Linked DNA regions of Beijerinckia sp. 28-YEA-48. Each later gene encodes a partner of the first gene's protein in a complex. Links are inferred from orthologs where the notes say so. Each region holds a gene or a part of one and is shown in the gene's direction. Other genes may lie near its edges.

Evidence for each region.
Region 2: the proteins of accD (region 1) and accB are in contact, whole or in part, in a solved structure (PDB 8UXZ), measured with the Escherichia coli proteins. The link is inferred for Beijerinckia sp. 28-YEA-48 from one-to-one orthologs.
Region 3: the proteins of accD (region 1) and BLW50_RS21880 are in contact, whole or in part, in a solved structure (PDB 8UXZ), measured with the Escherichia coli proteins. The link is inferred for Beijerinckia sp. 28-YEA-48 from one-to-one orthologs.
Region 4: the proteins of accD (region 1) and accC are in contact, whole or in part, in a solved structure (PDB 8UXZ), measured with the Escherichia coli proteins. The link is inferred for Beijerinckia sp. 28-YEA-48 from one-to-one orthologs.

Annotation. Positions count from the first base shown.
Region 1 is NZ_FNSI01000001.1:3,871,299-3,874,243, forward strand. The notes cover bases 73-2,945. They hold accD (acetyl-CoA carboxylase, carboxyltransferase subunit beta), read left to right. Parts: upstream 73-1,001; coding sequence 1,002-1,889; downstream 1,890-2,945. Other genes in these bases: BLW50_RS18145 (FAD binding domain-containing protein), read left to right, coding at 73-82; trpA (tryptophan synthase subunit alpha), read left to right, coding at 152-991; BLW50_RS18160 (bifunctional folylpolyglutamate synthase/dihydrofolate synthase), read left to right, coding at 1,896-2,945. Also shown: more of BLW50_RS18145, read left to right, coding at 1-72.
Region 2 is NZ_FNSI01000001.1:1,161,249-1,164,295, reverse strand. What follows is about bases 73-3,047. They hold accB (acetyl-CoA carboxylase biotin carboxyl carrier protein), read left to right. Parts: upstream 73-1,307; coding sequence 1,308-1,787; downstream 1,788-3,047. Other genes in these bases: accC (acetyl-CoA carboxylase biotin carboxylase subunit), read left to right, coding at 1,804-3,047; aroQ (type II 3-dehydroquinate dehydratase), read left to right, coding at 855-1,301; BLW50_RS05535 (hypothetical protein), read right to left, coding at 73-564. In the rest of the region: more of BLW50_RS05535, read right to left, coding at 49-72. UniProt on the Escherichia coli protein: This protein is a component of the acetyl coenzyme A carboxylase complex; first, biotin carboxylase catalyzes the carboxylation of the carrier protein and then the transcarboxylase transfers the carboxyl group to form malonyl-CoA.
Region 3 is NZ_FNSI01000001.1:4,654,277-4,657,348, forward strand. The notes cover bases 71-3,070. They hold BLW50_RS21880 (acetyl-CoA carboxylase carboxyltransferase subunit alpha), read left to right. Parts: upstream 71-1,093; coding sequence 1,094-2,047; downstream 2,048-3,070. Other genes in these bases: BLW50_RS21875 (site-specific tyrosine recombinase XerD), read left to right, coding at 71-894; BLW50_RS21885 (L,D-transpeptidase family protein), read left to right, coding at 2,229-3,070. Also shown: more of BLW50_RS21875, read left to right, coding at 1-70; more of BLW50_RS21885, read left to right, coding at 3,071-3,072. UniProt on the Escherichia coli protein: Component of the acetyl coenzyme A carboxylase (ACC) complex. First, biotin carboxylase catalyzes the carboxylation of biotin on its carrier protein (BCCP) and then the CO(2) group is transferred by the carboxyltransferase to acetyl-CoA to form malonyl-CoA.
Region 4 is NZ_FNSI01000001.1:1,160,242-1,163,184, reverse strand. The notes cover bases 1-2,871. They hold accC (acetyl-CoA carboxylase biotin carboxylase subunit), read left to right. Parts: upstream 1-692; coding sequence 693-2,051; downstream 2,052-2,871. Other genes in these bases: BLW50_RS05510 (AraC family transcriptional regulator), read right to left, coding at 2,634-2,871; BLW50_RS05515 (glyoxalase superfamily protein), read left to right, coding at 2,089-2,454; accB (acetyl-CoA carboxylase biotin carboxyl carrier protein), read left to right, coding at 197-676; aroQ (type II 3-dehydroquinate dehydratase), read left to right, coding at 1-190. Outside these bases: more of BLW50_RS05510, read right to left, coding at 2,872-2,943. UniProt on the Escherichia coli protein: This protein is a component of the acetyl coenzyme A carboxylase complex; first, biotin carboxylase catalyzes the carboxylation of the carrier protein and then the transcarboxylase transfers the carboxyl group to form malonyl-CoA.

The DNA of each region.
Region 1 (2,945 bases):
TTCGGACGTCAGCTGCAGCGCCGAATATCGGGCCAATCTGGTCCAGGTTCTGGCCCGGCGCTGCGTCGCGGCGATGGTTTAACCAGGTACACAGATGAGGGATGGCGGAAACCTTCCGCTTTCCCCGTCGGCGTGCTACCTCGCTGCCACCATGACAACCCGTATCGACCAGCGTTTTGCCCTTTGCCACGCCGAAGGCCGGGCCGCCCTTGTGACCTACCTGATGTGCGGCGACCCCGACCTTGCCACCTCGCTTGAGGTGATCAAGGCGTTGCCGGGCGCCGGCGCCGACATTCTCGAAGTCGGCATCCCGTTCACCGATCCGATGGCCGATGGGCCATCGATCCAGGCGGCGGGCCTGCGCGCGCTGAAGGCCGGCACGACTTTGGGCAAAGTGCTCAGCACGGTGGCGGAGTTCCGTAAGCACGACCCGGACACGCCGGTCGTGCTGATGGGCTATTATAACCCGATCTATATTTACGGCGTCGACCGCTTCCTGGCTGAGGCGCGCGAAGCTGGTGTCGACGGCATGATCATCGTCGACTTGCCGGCGGAAGAAGATGCCGAATTGTGCGTGCCGGCGCTGAAGGCCGGGCTCAACTTCATCCGCCTGGCGACGCCGACCACCGATGACAAGCGCCTGCCGACCATTCTGACGAATACGTCGGGCTTCGTTTATTATGTCTCGGTCACCGGCATCACCGGCTCGGTCATTCCTGATTATTCACGCGTCACCGAAGCTGTGACGCGGATCAAACGGCATACAGCTTTGCCGGTTGCCGTCGGCTTCGGCGTGAAGAACGCCCAGTCGGCCGCCGCAATTGCGGCACATGCGGATGGTGTAGTGGTGGGCACGGCGCTGGTAGATGCGCTGCAAGGCTCGTTCGACGCTGAGGGCCGCGCAACGGCTGGAACCGTGCATGCGGTCACAACCTTCGTTGCTGATCTCGCCCGCGGCATTCGTAGCGCGCGCCGCGCCGCCGCCGAGTAAAGGGTTTTCGATGAACTGGATTTCCAACGTCGTTCCGCCGCGTATCCGCTCTTTCCTGAGACGTGAGACGCCGGAAAATCTCTGGGTGAAAGATCCCGAGAACGGCCAGCTCGTGTTCCACAAGGACATCGAGAACAACCTCTATGTTATTCCCGGCTCCGGCCATCACATGCGCATGCCGGCGAAGGCCCGGCTTGAAAGCCTGTTCGACGGCGGGCTCTACGAACAATTGCCGACCCCGGATGTGCCGCTCGATCCGCTGAAGTTCCGCGACGTGAAGCGCTACACCGACCGCTTGAAGGAATATCGCACCAAAGCGGCCAAGCCCGATTGCGTCACCCTGGCAGCGGGCGAACTCGGCGGCCTGCCGGTGACGGCCGGCGTGCAGGATTTCGATTTCATCGGCGGCTCTCTTGGCATGGCCGCGGGCGAAGCGATCATCGCCGGCATGGAAGCCGCCATCGCCCGGCGCACGCCCTTCATCATGTTCACCGCCTCTGGCGGCGCGCGCATGCAAGAAGGCATGTTCTCGCTGATGCAGATGCCGCGCACGACCGTGGCCGTGCGCCGTCTGCGCGAAGCGAAGTTGCCCTATATCGTCGTCCTCACCAATCCGACGACCGGCGGCGTCACAGCCTCCTACGCCATGCTCGGTGACGTGCAGATTGCCGAACCGGGCGCTGTCATCGGCTTCGCCGGCGCGCGCGTCATCGAACAGACGATCCGCGAGAAACTGCCTGAAGGCTTCCAGCGCGCCGAATATCTGAAGGCGCATGGCATGGTCGACATGGTGGTGCCGCGCACCGAACTACGCCAGACCCTGGCGCGGCTCTGCCGCCTGCTCACCAAACAGCCGGCGCAACCGGCTCTGCCGCCGCCGGCAGAGGCAGCGGCCTGATCCTGCATGGCCACCGCGACAAGCTCCGACACGATCCTGGCGCGGTTTCTCGATCTGCATCCGCGCAAGATCGATTTGTCGCTGGGCCGGTTGGAAGCGCTGCTGGCCAAGCTCGATCACCCCGAGACCAAACTGCCGCCGGTGATCCATGTCGCCGGCACCAATGGCAAGGGATCGACCGTCGCCTTCATGCGCGCCATGCTGGAGGCCGCTGGACAAACTGTCCACGTCTACACCTCGCCGCATCTGGTCAATTTTCATGAGCGCATCCGCCTTGGCGCGCCCGGCGGTGGCAAGCTCGTCGATGAAGACACCCTGATCGCGGCGCTTGAAGCCTGCGAGCGCGCCAACGATGGCGCGGCGATCACCGTGTTTGAGATGATCACCGCGACGGCGCTGCTCCTGTACTCGCAACATCACGCCGATGTGCTGCTGCTCGAAGTGGGCCTGGGCGGCCGCTATGACGCCACCAATGTCATTGGCCGACCGGCCGTCAGCGTCATCACGCCGGTTTCGGTCGATCACGTGGAGTTTCTGGGCAGCGCCATCGAAGGCATCGCGCTGGAGAAAGCCGGCATTCTCAAACGTGGCGTGCCCGGCGTCATCGGCTGGCAGGACATGGTGGTGCGCGACGTCATCGAGCGCGAAGCGGCCAGGGTCGGCGCGCCGCTCATTATCGCTGGTCAGGATTTCAATTGCTACGAAGAGCGGGGACGCTTGGTCTATGAGGACACGATCGGCCTCATCGATCTGCCCTTGCCGCGCCTGCCCGGCCATCACCAGTTGGAAAACGCCGCCACCGCCATCGCGGCGCTGCGGCAGTTCCTGCCCAATCTGCCGGCCCAGAGCTTTGAAGCCGGCGTGCGCACCACCGTCTGGCCGGCCCGGCTGCAACGACTACGCAATGGCCCGCTCGCCGAGCTGCTGCCTGATGGCAGCGAGCTGTGGCTCGATGGCGGCCACAATGTCGCCGGCGGACGGGTTCTGGCGGAAGCCATGGCCGATTTCGAGGAACAGTCGCCTCGGCCGCTGATCCTCATTTGCGGCACGCTAACA
Region 2 (3,047 bases), 2.7 Mb from region 1 along the record:
GATCCCCGAGGTTCGCCTCGGGGATTATTTTTTGAGGCTCAAGGCGAACTACCGCGCCGCCGCCTGCTGCGGCACGGGCGCGGTGGCATTGGCCGCATTGCTCGCGGGATGCCAGCCCTCGTCGCTGCGGGCCACAGTGCCGACCCGCATCTGCGCCGTCACCATAAGCTCCGTGCCGGAATCGAAGCGCACCGTGTAGCGCAGCCGGTCCTGGCCCTCGAAACCGGGCTTGGGCTGATAGACGATATGGCTGCCAAAGCCGGTCTGGCCATTGCACTTGGCGAAATCGCCCTTGTTGCCGGAAAGCACGCGCGGCCCATCATTGACCGCCACCGTGCCGCTTGACGGCTGCTGCACGACGGTGACCACCGGCGCCTTGGTCGAGCAATCGGGCCGCATCGACGAATGGCTCCACACCTCCACCGGCTTGCCGGCCTCGGTCGAACGCCGCACCAGGGTCTCCTTGCCGGCCGATTGGCCAGCCACAGATCCAGAAGCTTGACCAAAAGCCTGCCCAGCCAGAAGCACCAGTCCCGTCGCCAGAACGATCGTCTTTGCCACCATCGCCAACTCCCAACCTGTCGCCGCCCACGCAGCCGATCCGATGCTGCCAGAACCTCGCGCGCTTTGCATCAAAAATTTTCATGTTTTGTTCTTTTTTGTTCTCTTTTGTTCTTGCGCAACCGGAACCCGCCCCGCGTTTCACGTGCGCAAAGCACGCCAGGAGAGCCCAAACCCTTCCATCCCAAGGATAACCGGGCTATGAGGCACCCCGGCGGGCACGCCCCCGCACCGCAGTCCTGCGGTTGTTCATCCGTTTCCGAGCGTCACCAAACCGTCCTGCCGAGCCACTGATGCAAGCCATCCATGTCCTCAACGGGCCCAATCTCAATTTGCTCGGAACACGCGAGCCGCAAATCTATGGCTCGGAAACGCTTGCCGATATCGAGACGCGCCTCATCGCCAAAGCCAGGGCCGCGAACTTGATCCTGGAATGCCGGCAGTCGAACCACGAGGGCGATCTGGTCGACTGGATCCAGGAAGCCGGCCAAGGCGGCGCGGGTGTCATTCTCAATGCCGGCGCCTATACCCACACCTCTATTGCCCTGCGCGATGCCATTGCCGGCTCCGGCGCCGATGTGATCGAGGTCCATCTCTCCAACGTCCACGCCCGGGAAAGCTTCCGCCACCGTTCCCTGATTTCGCCGGTGGCGCGCGGCGTCATCCTCGGGTTCGGATCCCTGTCCTATGACCTGGCCGTCGATGCGCTCATCGCGCTCGCGGCAAAGAAGAAGAGCTAAGACCGAATGACCAAGAAGCCCGAAGACGAAAAGCCCCGGTTTGACACCTCGCTGGTCGAGGAACTGGGCGCGATCCTGGGGCGTCTCGAACTGTCGGAGATCGAGGTTGAGCATGAAGGCATGCGCGTGCGCGTGTCGCGTCAGCCGCCGACCGTGATCGCCACAGCCGCTCCGACCTCCGTCATTGCGCCGCCGCCGCTGCCGATCGCCACCCCTGCGGCCGCCACACCAGCGGCCGCTCCTGTGGAGCATCCCGGCACGGTGAAGTCGCCGATGGTCGGCACCGCCTATCGCCGCCCGAGCCCGGATTCCAAGCCGTTCGTCGAGATCGGCAGCGTCGTCAAGGAAGGCGAGAAGATTTTGCTCGTCGAAGCGATGAAGACATTCAACGAGATCGTCGCACCGCGCGCCGGCACCATCACGGCGCTCTTCGTCGATGACGGCCAGCCGGTCGAGTATGGCGCGCCGCTGCTCGTGATCGAATAGACGGGCGGCCCAGCCGATGTTTGACAAGATTCTCATTGCCAACCGAGGCGAAATCGCCCTGCGCATTCTGCGCGCGGCGAAGGAACTCGGGATCGCCACGGTCGCTGTCCATTCCACCGCCGATGCCGACGCCATGCATGTGAAGCTGGCCGATGAATCGGTTTGCATCGGCCCGCCGACCGCGCGCGACAGCTATCTCAACATCCCTGCTCTGCTCGCCGCCTGCGAGATCACCGGCGCCGACGCTTTGCATCCGGGCTATGGCTTTCTGTCGGAGAACGCCCGCTTCGCCGACATCTGCGCCGATCACGGCATCACCTTCATCGGCCCCAAGGCCGAGCATATCCGCACCATGGGCGACAAGATCGAAGCCAAGAAGACGGCCCGCCGTCTCGGCATTCCTTGCGTGCCCGGCTCCGAAGGCGGCGTCACCGATGACGTCGAAGCGATGAAGATCGCCACCGAGATCGGCTTCCCGGTTCTGGTGAAGGCGGCGGCTGGCGGCGGCGGACGGGGCATGAAAGTAGCCCGCACCGCCGACGATCTTGTCGATGCGCTCGCCACCGCGCGCACCGAGGCGAAGGCTGCCTTCGGCGACGATGCGGTCTATCTCGAGAAATATCTGGAGAAGCCGCGCCACATCGAAATTCAAGTGCTCGGCGATGGCCAGGGCAACGCCATTCATCTGGGTGAACGCGATTGCTCGCTGCAACGTCGCCACCAGAAAGTCTGGGAAGAAGGCCCCTCGCCCGCGCTCAATGTCGAGGAACGCGAAAAGATCGGCGAGGTCGTCGCCAAGGCGATGCGCGAAATGGCTTATCTCGGCGTCGGCACGATCGAGTTCCTTTACGAGGACGGCCAGTTCTATTTCATCGAAATGAACACGCGCATCCAGGTCGAACATCCCGTGACCGAGATGATCACCGGCATCGATCTCGTCAACGAGCAGATCAAGATCGCCGCCGGCGCGCCGCTGACGATCACGCAGAATGACGTGCGCATCTCCGGCCATGCCATCGAGTGCCGCATCAACGCCGAACATCACGCGACCTTCCGACCCTCGCCTGGCCGCATCAGCTATTTCCATCCGCCGGGCGGCCTTGGCGTGCGCGTCGATTCCGCCGTCTATCAGGGCTATACGATCCCGCCCTATTATGACTCGCTGGTCGGCAAACTGATCGTCCACGGCCGCAGCCGCAACGAAGCACTGCTGCGCCTGCGTCGCGCGCTTGACGAATTCATCGTCGATGGTGTCGAGAC
Region 3 (3,072 bases), 780 kb from region 1 along the record:
GCCGAGCGCGGCGCGGCCAAGAACACGCTCGATGCCTATGGCCGCGATCTGGAAGATTATCTTGGCTTTCTCATCGAGCAGGGCCTATCGCCCGGCGATGTCGACAGCACCGGTGTCCAGGCCTATCTGGCCGATCTTTCGGCGCGCGGCTTAAAGCCGACCTCGGCCGCCCGACGGCTTTCCTGCATCCGCCAATTCCATAAGTTTTTGCATGCGGAAGGCCGCCGCAACGACAATCCGACCATCATCATCGATGCGCCAAAAACCGGCCGGCCGCTGCCGAAAGTGTTGACGGTCGCCGATGTCGACCGGCTGTTGCAGGTGGCGCAGGAGGGGCTCGACGATCCTAGCCGCCCGGCCGGCGAGAGGCTGCGGGCGGCGCGCATGTCCTGCCTGTTGGAATTGCTCTATGCGACCGGGCTACGGGTGTCGGAGCTGGTGTCGCTGCCGCTGAGCGCGGCGTCGCGGCAGCAATGGCTCACCATCCGTGGCAAGGGTGGGCGCGAGCGGATCGTGCCGACCTCGGACGTGGCGCAAAAGGCGATGGCGGCCTATCGGGCGCTGTTTGACGAACTGCGCCCCGGGCAGGCGACTCAACCCTGGCTGTTTCCCGCCGACAGCGAGAGTGGTTATCTGACCCGCCAGGCCTTCGCCCGGGACCTGAAAACCACGGCGGCGGCCGCCGGCATCGCCGCCGCCCGCATCAGCCCACATGTGCTGCGCCATGCCTTCGCCAGCCATTTATTGCAAAACGGCGCCGATTTGCGGGTGGTTCAGGAGCTTTTGGGCCACGCCGACATCTCGACCACACAAATTTACACCCACGTGCTGGACGAGCGGACGAAAGCCATGGTGCGCGACCTGCATCCGCTGGCCGACGATCCGTCCGAATAGGTCCATTTCCGAGCCTATCTTCTTGACTTCGAGGGGGCTGGAGGCCAGTTTCCGCGCGCCGAGCCAACCCCAGAGCAAATTGCGATAAAACCGTAATTTTGCCTCGGCTCTTTGTTTTGACACGTCTTTGTGGCGTTTGGCCGGTTAACTGACTTGGTCAAACTGCAAAACGCTCCATAGCTCAGTTTCCCAGGTGCCGATGCGTTCCTATCTGGATTTTGAAAAACCTGTCGCCGAACTTGAAGCCAAGGTCGACGAATTGCGCGCCGTCGCCGATCGCGATGGCAGCATCGCCATTGGCGATGAACTGACGCAGCTTGAGGCCAAGGCCGCCAAGGCGCTCGGCGATCTCTACGGCAAGTTGACGCCGTGGCAGAAGACGCAGGTCGCGCGGCATCAAAGCCGCCCACATTTTGGCAATTATATCAAAGGCCTGATCGAGGATTTCACGCCTCTCGCCGGCGATCGCAAGTTTGCCGAGGATGAAGCCATCGTGTGCGGCTTCGGCCGCTTTCGCGGCCAGTCGGTCTGTGTCATGGGCCAGGAAAAGGGCTCCGACACGGAAGGCCGGCTCCGGCACAATTTCGGCATGGCGCGGCCGGAAGGCTATCGCAAGGCGGTGCGGCTGATGGAATTGGCCGACCGGTTCGGCATTCCGGTCATTTCGTTGGTCGATACGGCCGGCGCCTTTCCTGGCATCGATGCCGAGGAGCGGGGCCAGGCCGAGGCCATCGCGCGCTCCACCGATGCCTGTCTGCAGCTCGGCGTGCCGAATATTTCGGTGATTGTTGGGGAAGGCGGATCGGGCGGCGCCGTCGCCATTGCCACGGCCAATCGCGTGCTGATGCTGGAACATTCCATTTATACAGTGGCTTCGCCGGAAGCCTCGGCGTCGATTCTGTGGCGCGATAGCGCCCGCAAGCAGGATGCGGCGACGAATATGAAGATTACTGCCCAAGATTTGCTGAAATTCGGCATCATTGATGCCATCGTGCCGGAGCCGATGGGGGGTGCCCACCGCGATCCGGAGAAAGCTATTCAGTGGACTGGCGATGCCATCGAGACGTCGCTGCGCAGCATGGACAACATGCCGCCAGAGGCGATCAGGCTGGCTCGTGAAGAGAAGTTTCTGGCGATCGGTCGCCGGCTTTGATGGGTTGGCGAAGGCGTTTCTGTTGATGCGCCTTTGCCCTAGGACGCCGCACAGTTAACATATCGTTTACCCTATCCGGGAATTCGATCCAGCCTCAGTAACCTGCGTGTAACGATAACGGCCGTAAATCGGTTCGGGCCGCTTAATTTTCCTAACGCCGTTTAGACGGATTTGCTGCGCAATGACTTTGAAGAAGTTTGCTTCCAGCGCCACTTCGGCGAAAGCGATGAAAATCGCGGCGGCGCTCGTGGTCGCCGGCGTGCTTGCCGCCTGCCAGGATTCTGGCGGGTTGCGCAGTGCCAGGGCTTATCAGCCGATTCCGGCCGAGACATTGGCGCTGATCCAGACCAAGGGCTCGTCGAAGAACGCGCCGATCCTCATCCGGACTTATAAGAAAGAGTCCGAGCTCGAGATCTGGAAGCAGACCGCTGACGGCTCTTACGTTCATCTCAAGACCTATCCGATGTGCCGCTGGTCCGGCCAGCTTGGTCCAAAGCGCCGCGAAGGCGACCGGCAGGTGCCGGAAGGCTTCTATTCGATCACGCCGGCGCAGATGAATCCGAATTCGAACTACTATCTGTCGTTCAATGTCGGCTATCCCAACGCCTATGACCGGGCGCATGGTTATACCGGCAGCATGATCATGGTGCATGGCGACTGCTCGTCGGCCGGCTGCTTCTCCATGACCGACGAACAGATCGCCGAAATCTATGCGATCGCGCGCGAGGCTTTCTCCGGTGGCCAGCAGGCCATCCAGATGCAGTCGATGCCATTCCGCATGACGCCGGAAAATCTCGCCAAGCATCGTATCGATCCGAACATGCCGTTCTGGAAAGAAATCAAGGAAGGTTACGACCAGTTCGAGGTGTCCAAGCGCGAGCCGCGCGTGGCCGTCTGTAATGGCCGCTACGCTTTTGGTTCGGCTTCGATGAACGGTGCTGGTTGCGCGCCTGTGCAAGACGCGGACGTGAGCGCGCTTGTCGCCGAACGCCGCCGCGACCAGGAAGCCAAAGTCGCCGATCTCG
Region 4 (2,943 bases), 2.7 Mb from region 1 along the record:
CGATGCCATTGCCGGCTCCGGCGCCGATGTGATCGAGGTCCATCTCTCCAACGTCCACGCCCGGGAAAGCTTCCGCCACCGTTCCCTGATTTCGCCGGTGGCGCGCGGCGTCATCCTCGGGTTCGGATCCCTGTCCTATGACCTGGCCGTCGATGCGCTCATCGCGCTCGCGGCAAAGAAGAAGAGCTAAGACCGAATGACCAAGAAGCCCGAAGACGAAAAGCCCCGGTTTGACACCTCGCTGGTCGAGGAACTGGGCGCGATCCTGGGGCGTCTCGAACTGTCGGAGATCGAGGTTGAGCATGAAGGCATGCGCGTGCGCGTGTCGCGTCAGCCGCCGACCGTGATCGCCACAGCCGCTCCGACCTCCGTCATTGCGCCGCCGCCGCTGCCGATCGCCACCCCTGCGGCCGCCACACCAGCGGCCGCTCCTGTGGAGCATCCCGGCACGGTGAAGTCGCCGATGGTCGGCACCGCCTATCGCCGCCCGAGCCCGGATTCCAAGCCGTTCGTCGAGATCGGCAGCGTCGTCAAGGAAGGCGAGAAGATTTTGCTCGTCGAAGCGATGAAGACATTCAACGAGATCGTCGCACCGCGCGCCGGCACCATCACGGCGCTCTTCGTCGATGACGGCCAGCCGGTCGAGTATGGCGCGCCGCTGCTCGTGATCGAATAGACGGGCGGCCCAGCCGATGTTTGACAAGATTCTCATTGCCAACCGAGGCGAAATCGCCCTGCGCATTCTGCGCGCGGCGAAGGAACTCGGGATCGCCACGGTCGCTGTCCATTCCACCGCCGATGCCGACGCCATGCATGTGAAGCTGGCCGATGAATCGGTTTGCATCGGCCCGCCGACCGCGCGCGACAGCTATCTCAACATCCCTGCTCTGCTCGCCGCCTGCGAGATCACCGGCGCCGACGCTTTGCATCCGGGCTATGGCTTTCTGTCGGAGAACGCCCGCTTCGCCGACATCTGCGCCGATCACGGCATCACCTTCATCGGCCCCAAGGCCGAGCATATCCGCACCATGGGCGACAAGATCGAAGCCAAGAAGACGGCCCGCCGTCTCGGCATTCCTTGCGTGCCCGGCTCCGAAGGCGGCGTCACCGATGACGTCGAAGCGATGAAGATCGCCACCGAGATCGGCTTCCCGGTTCTGGTGAAGGCGGCGGCTGGCGGCGGCGGACGGGGCATGAAAGTAGCCCGCACCGCCGACGATCTTGTCGATGCGCTCGCCACCGCGCGCACCGAGGCGAAGGCTGCCTTCGGCGACGATGCGGTCTATCTCGAGAAATATCTGGAGAAGCCGCGCCACATCGAAATTCAAGTGCTCGGCGATGGCCAGGGCAACGCCATTCATCTGGGTGAACGCGATTGCTCGCTGCAACGTCGCCACCAGAAAGTCTGGGAAGAAGGCCCCTCGCCCGCGCTCAATGTCGAGGAACGCGAAAAGATCGGCGAGGTCGTCGCCAAGGCGATGCGCGAAATGGCTTATCTCGGCGTCGGCACGATCGAGTTCCTTTACGAGGACGGCCAGTTCTATTTCATCGAAATGAACACGCGCATCCAGGTCGAACATCCCGTGACCGAGATGATCACCGGCATCGATCTCGTCAACGAGCAGATCAAGATCGCCGCCGGCGCGCCGCTGACGATCACGCAGAATGACGTGCGCATCTCCGGCCATGCCATCGAGTGCCGCATCAACGCCGAACATCACGCGACCTTCCGACCCTCGCCTGGCCGCATCAGCTATTTCCATCCGCCGGGCGGCCTTGGCGTGCGCGTCGATTCCGCCGTCTATCAGGGCTATACGATCCCGCCCTATTATGACTCGCTGGTCGGCAAACTGATCGTCCACGGCCGCAGCCGCAACGAAGCACTGCTGCGCCTGCGTCGCGCGCTTGACGAATTCATCGTCGATGGTGTCGAGACCACCTTGCCGCTGTTCCGCACGCTCGTGCGCAATGCCGACATGCAGAACGGCGACTACGACATCCACTGGCTGGAAAAATTCCTCGCGACCGGCGGCATGGATCCGTCTCGGTAGAACGTCGGATCGCGAGCGAGCAAAAGGGTCACACCGCATGTCTCGTCTCGCACTCGACGCCGCCATCCCCATTCTACGCATCTACGACATCGCGAAAGCCAAGGAATTCTACGTCGACTTCCTTGGCTTCAAGATCGATTGGGAACATCGCTTCGACGATAATGCGCCGCTCTACATGCAGGTGTCGCGCTCCGGCACGAAGCTGCATCTGAGCGAACATTACGGCGACGGCACACCCGGCAGCGCCGTCTATATCCGGGGTCATGACGTTCCAGCGCTCGCGGCGGAACTGCATGCCAAGAAGGCTCGCTTCGCCCGGCCAAGCCCGACCGCCAAGGAAATGAACCTCACCGATCCGTTCGGCAACGTGTTGCGCTTCGACGACGCAACGAACCAGCATTGAACACGAGTGACGACGAGGTGACGGCCTGGAGAAAATCACGTTTCGGAAGAAACGTGATTTTGCTTAGCCCCTCTTATTTGGACGCGTCTTCATGGCGCTCGACGATTCCGTCGAGCTGTGAAGCGCTATAGTGACCGGACGCTTTCTCGCTCTCAGTGCGTAACAACTCAAAAAGCAAATCAAGAATGCGCGGCGTCTTCTCGACGCCAGTGCGTCGGAGACCGCCCAACCACCCTTTGAAATGCACGTGCGAATTGGCTTCCATTCAGATAGCCAACGCACTTAGCGATGCTATCGATGCTGACCGACGCGTCGCGCAGAAGCCACATGGCCCGCCTGATGCGCTGATGAGTGACGTAGGCATAGGGCGCTTCACCGGTGCTCGTCTTGAAGCGCCGGCTGAACTCGGCCGTACTCAGACCCGTGATGGAGGCCAAAGCCGGCAGGGAGATGTCATTCGACAGATGTTCGGCGATGAAATCACAAACG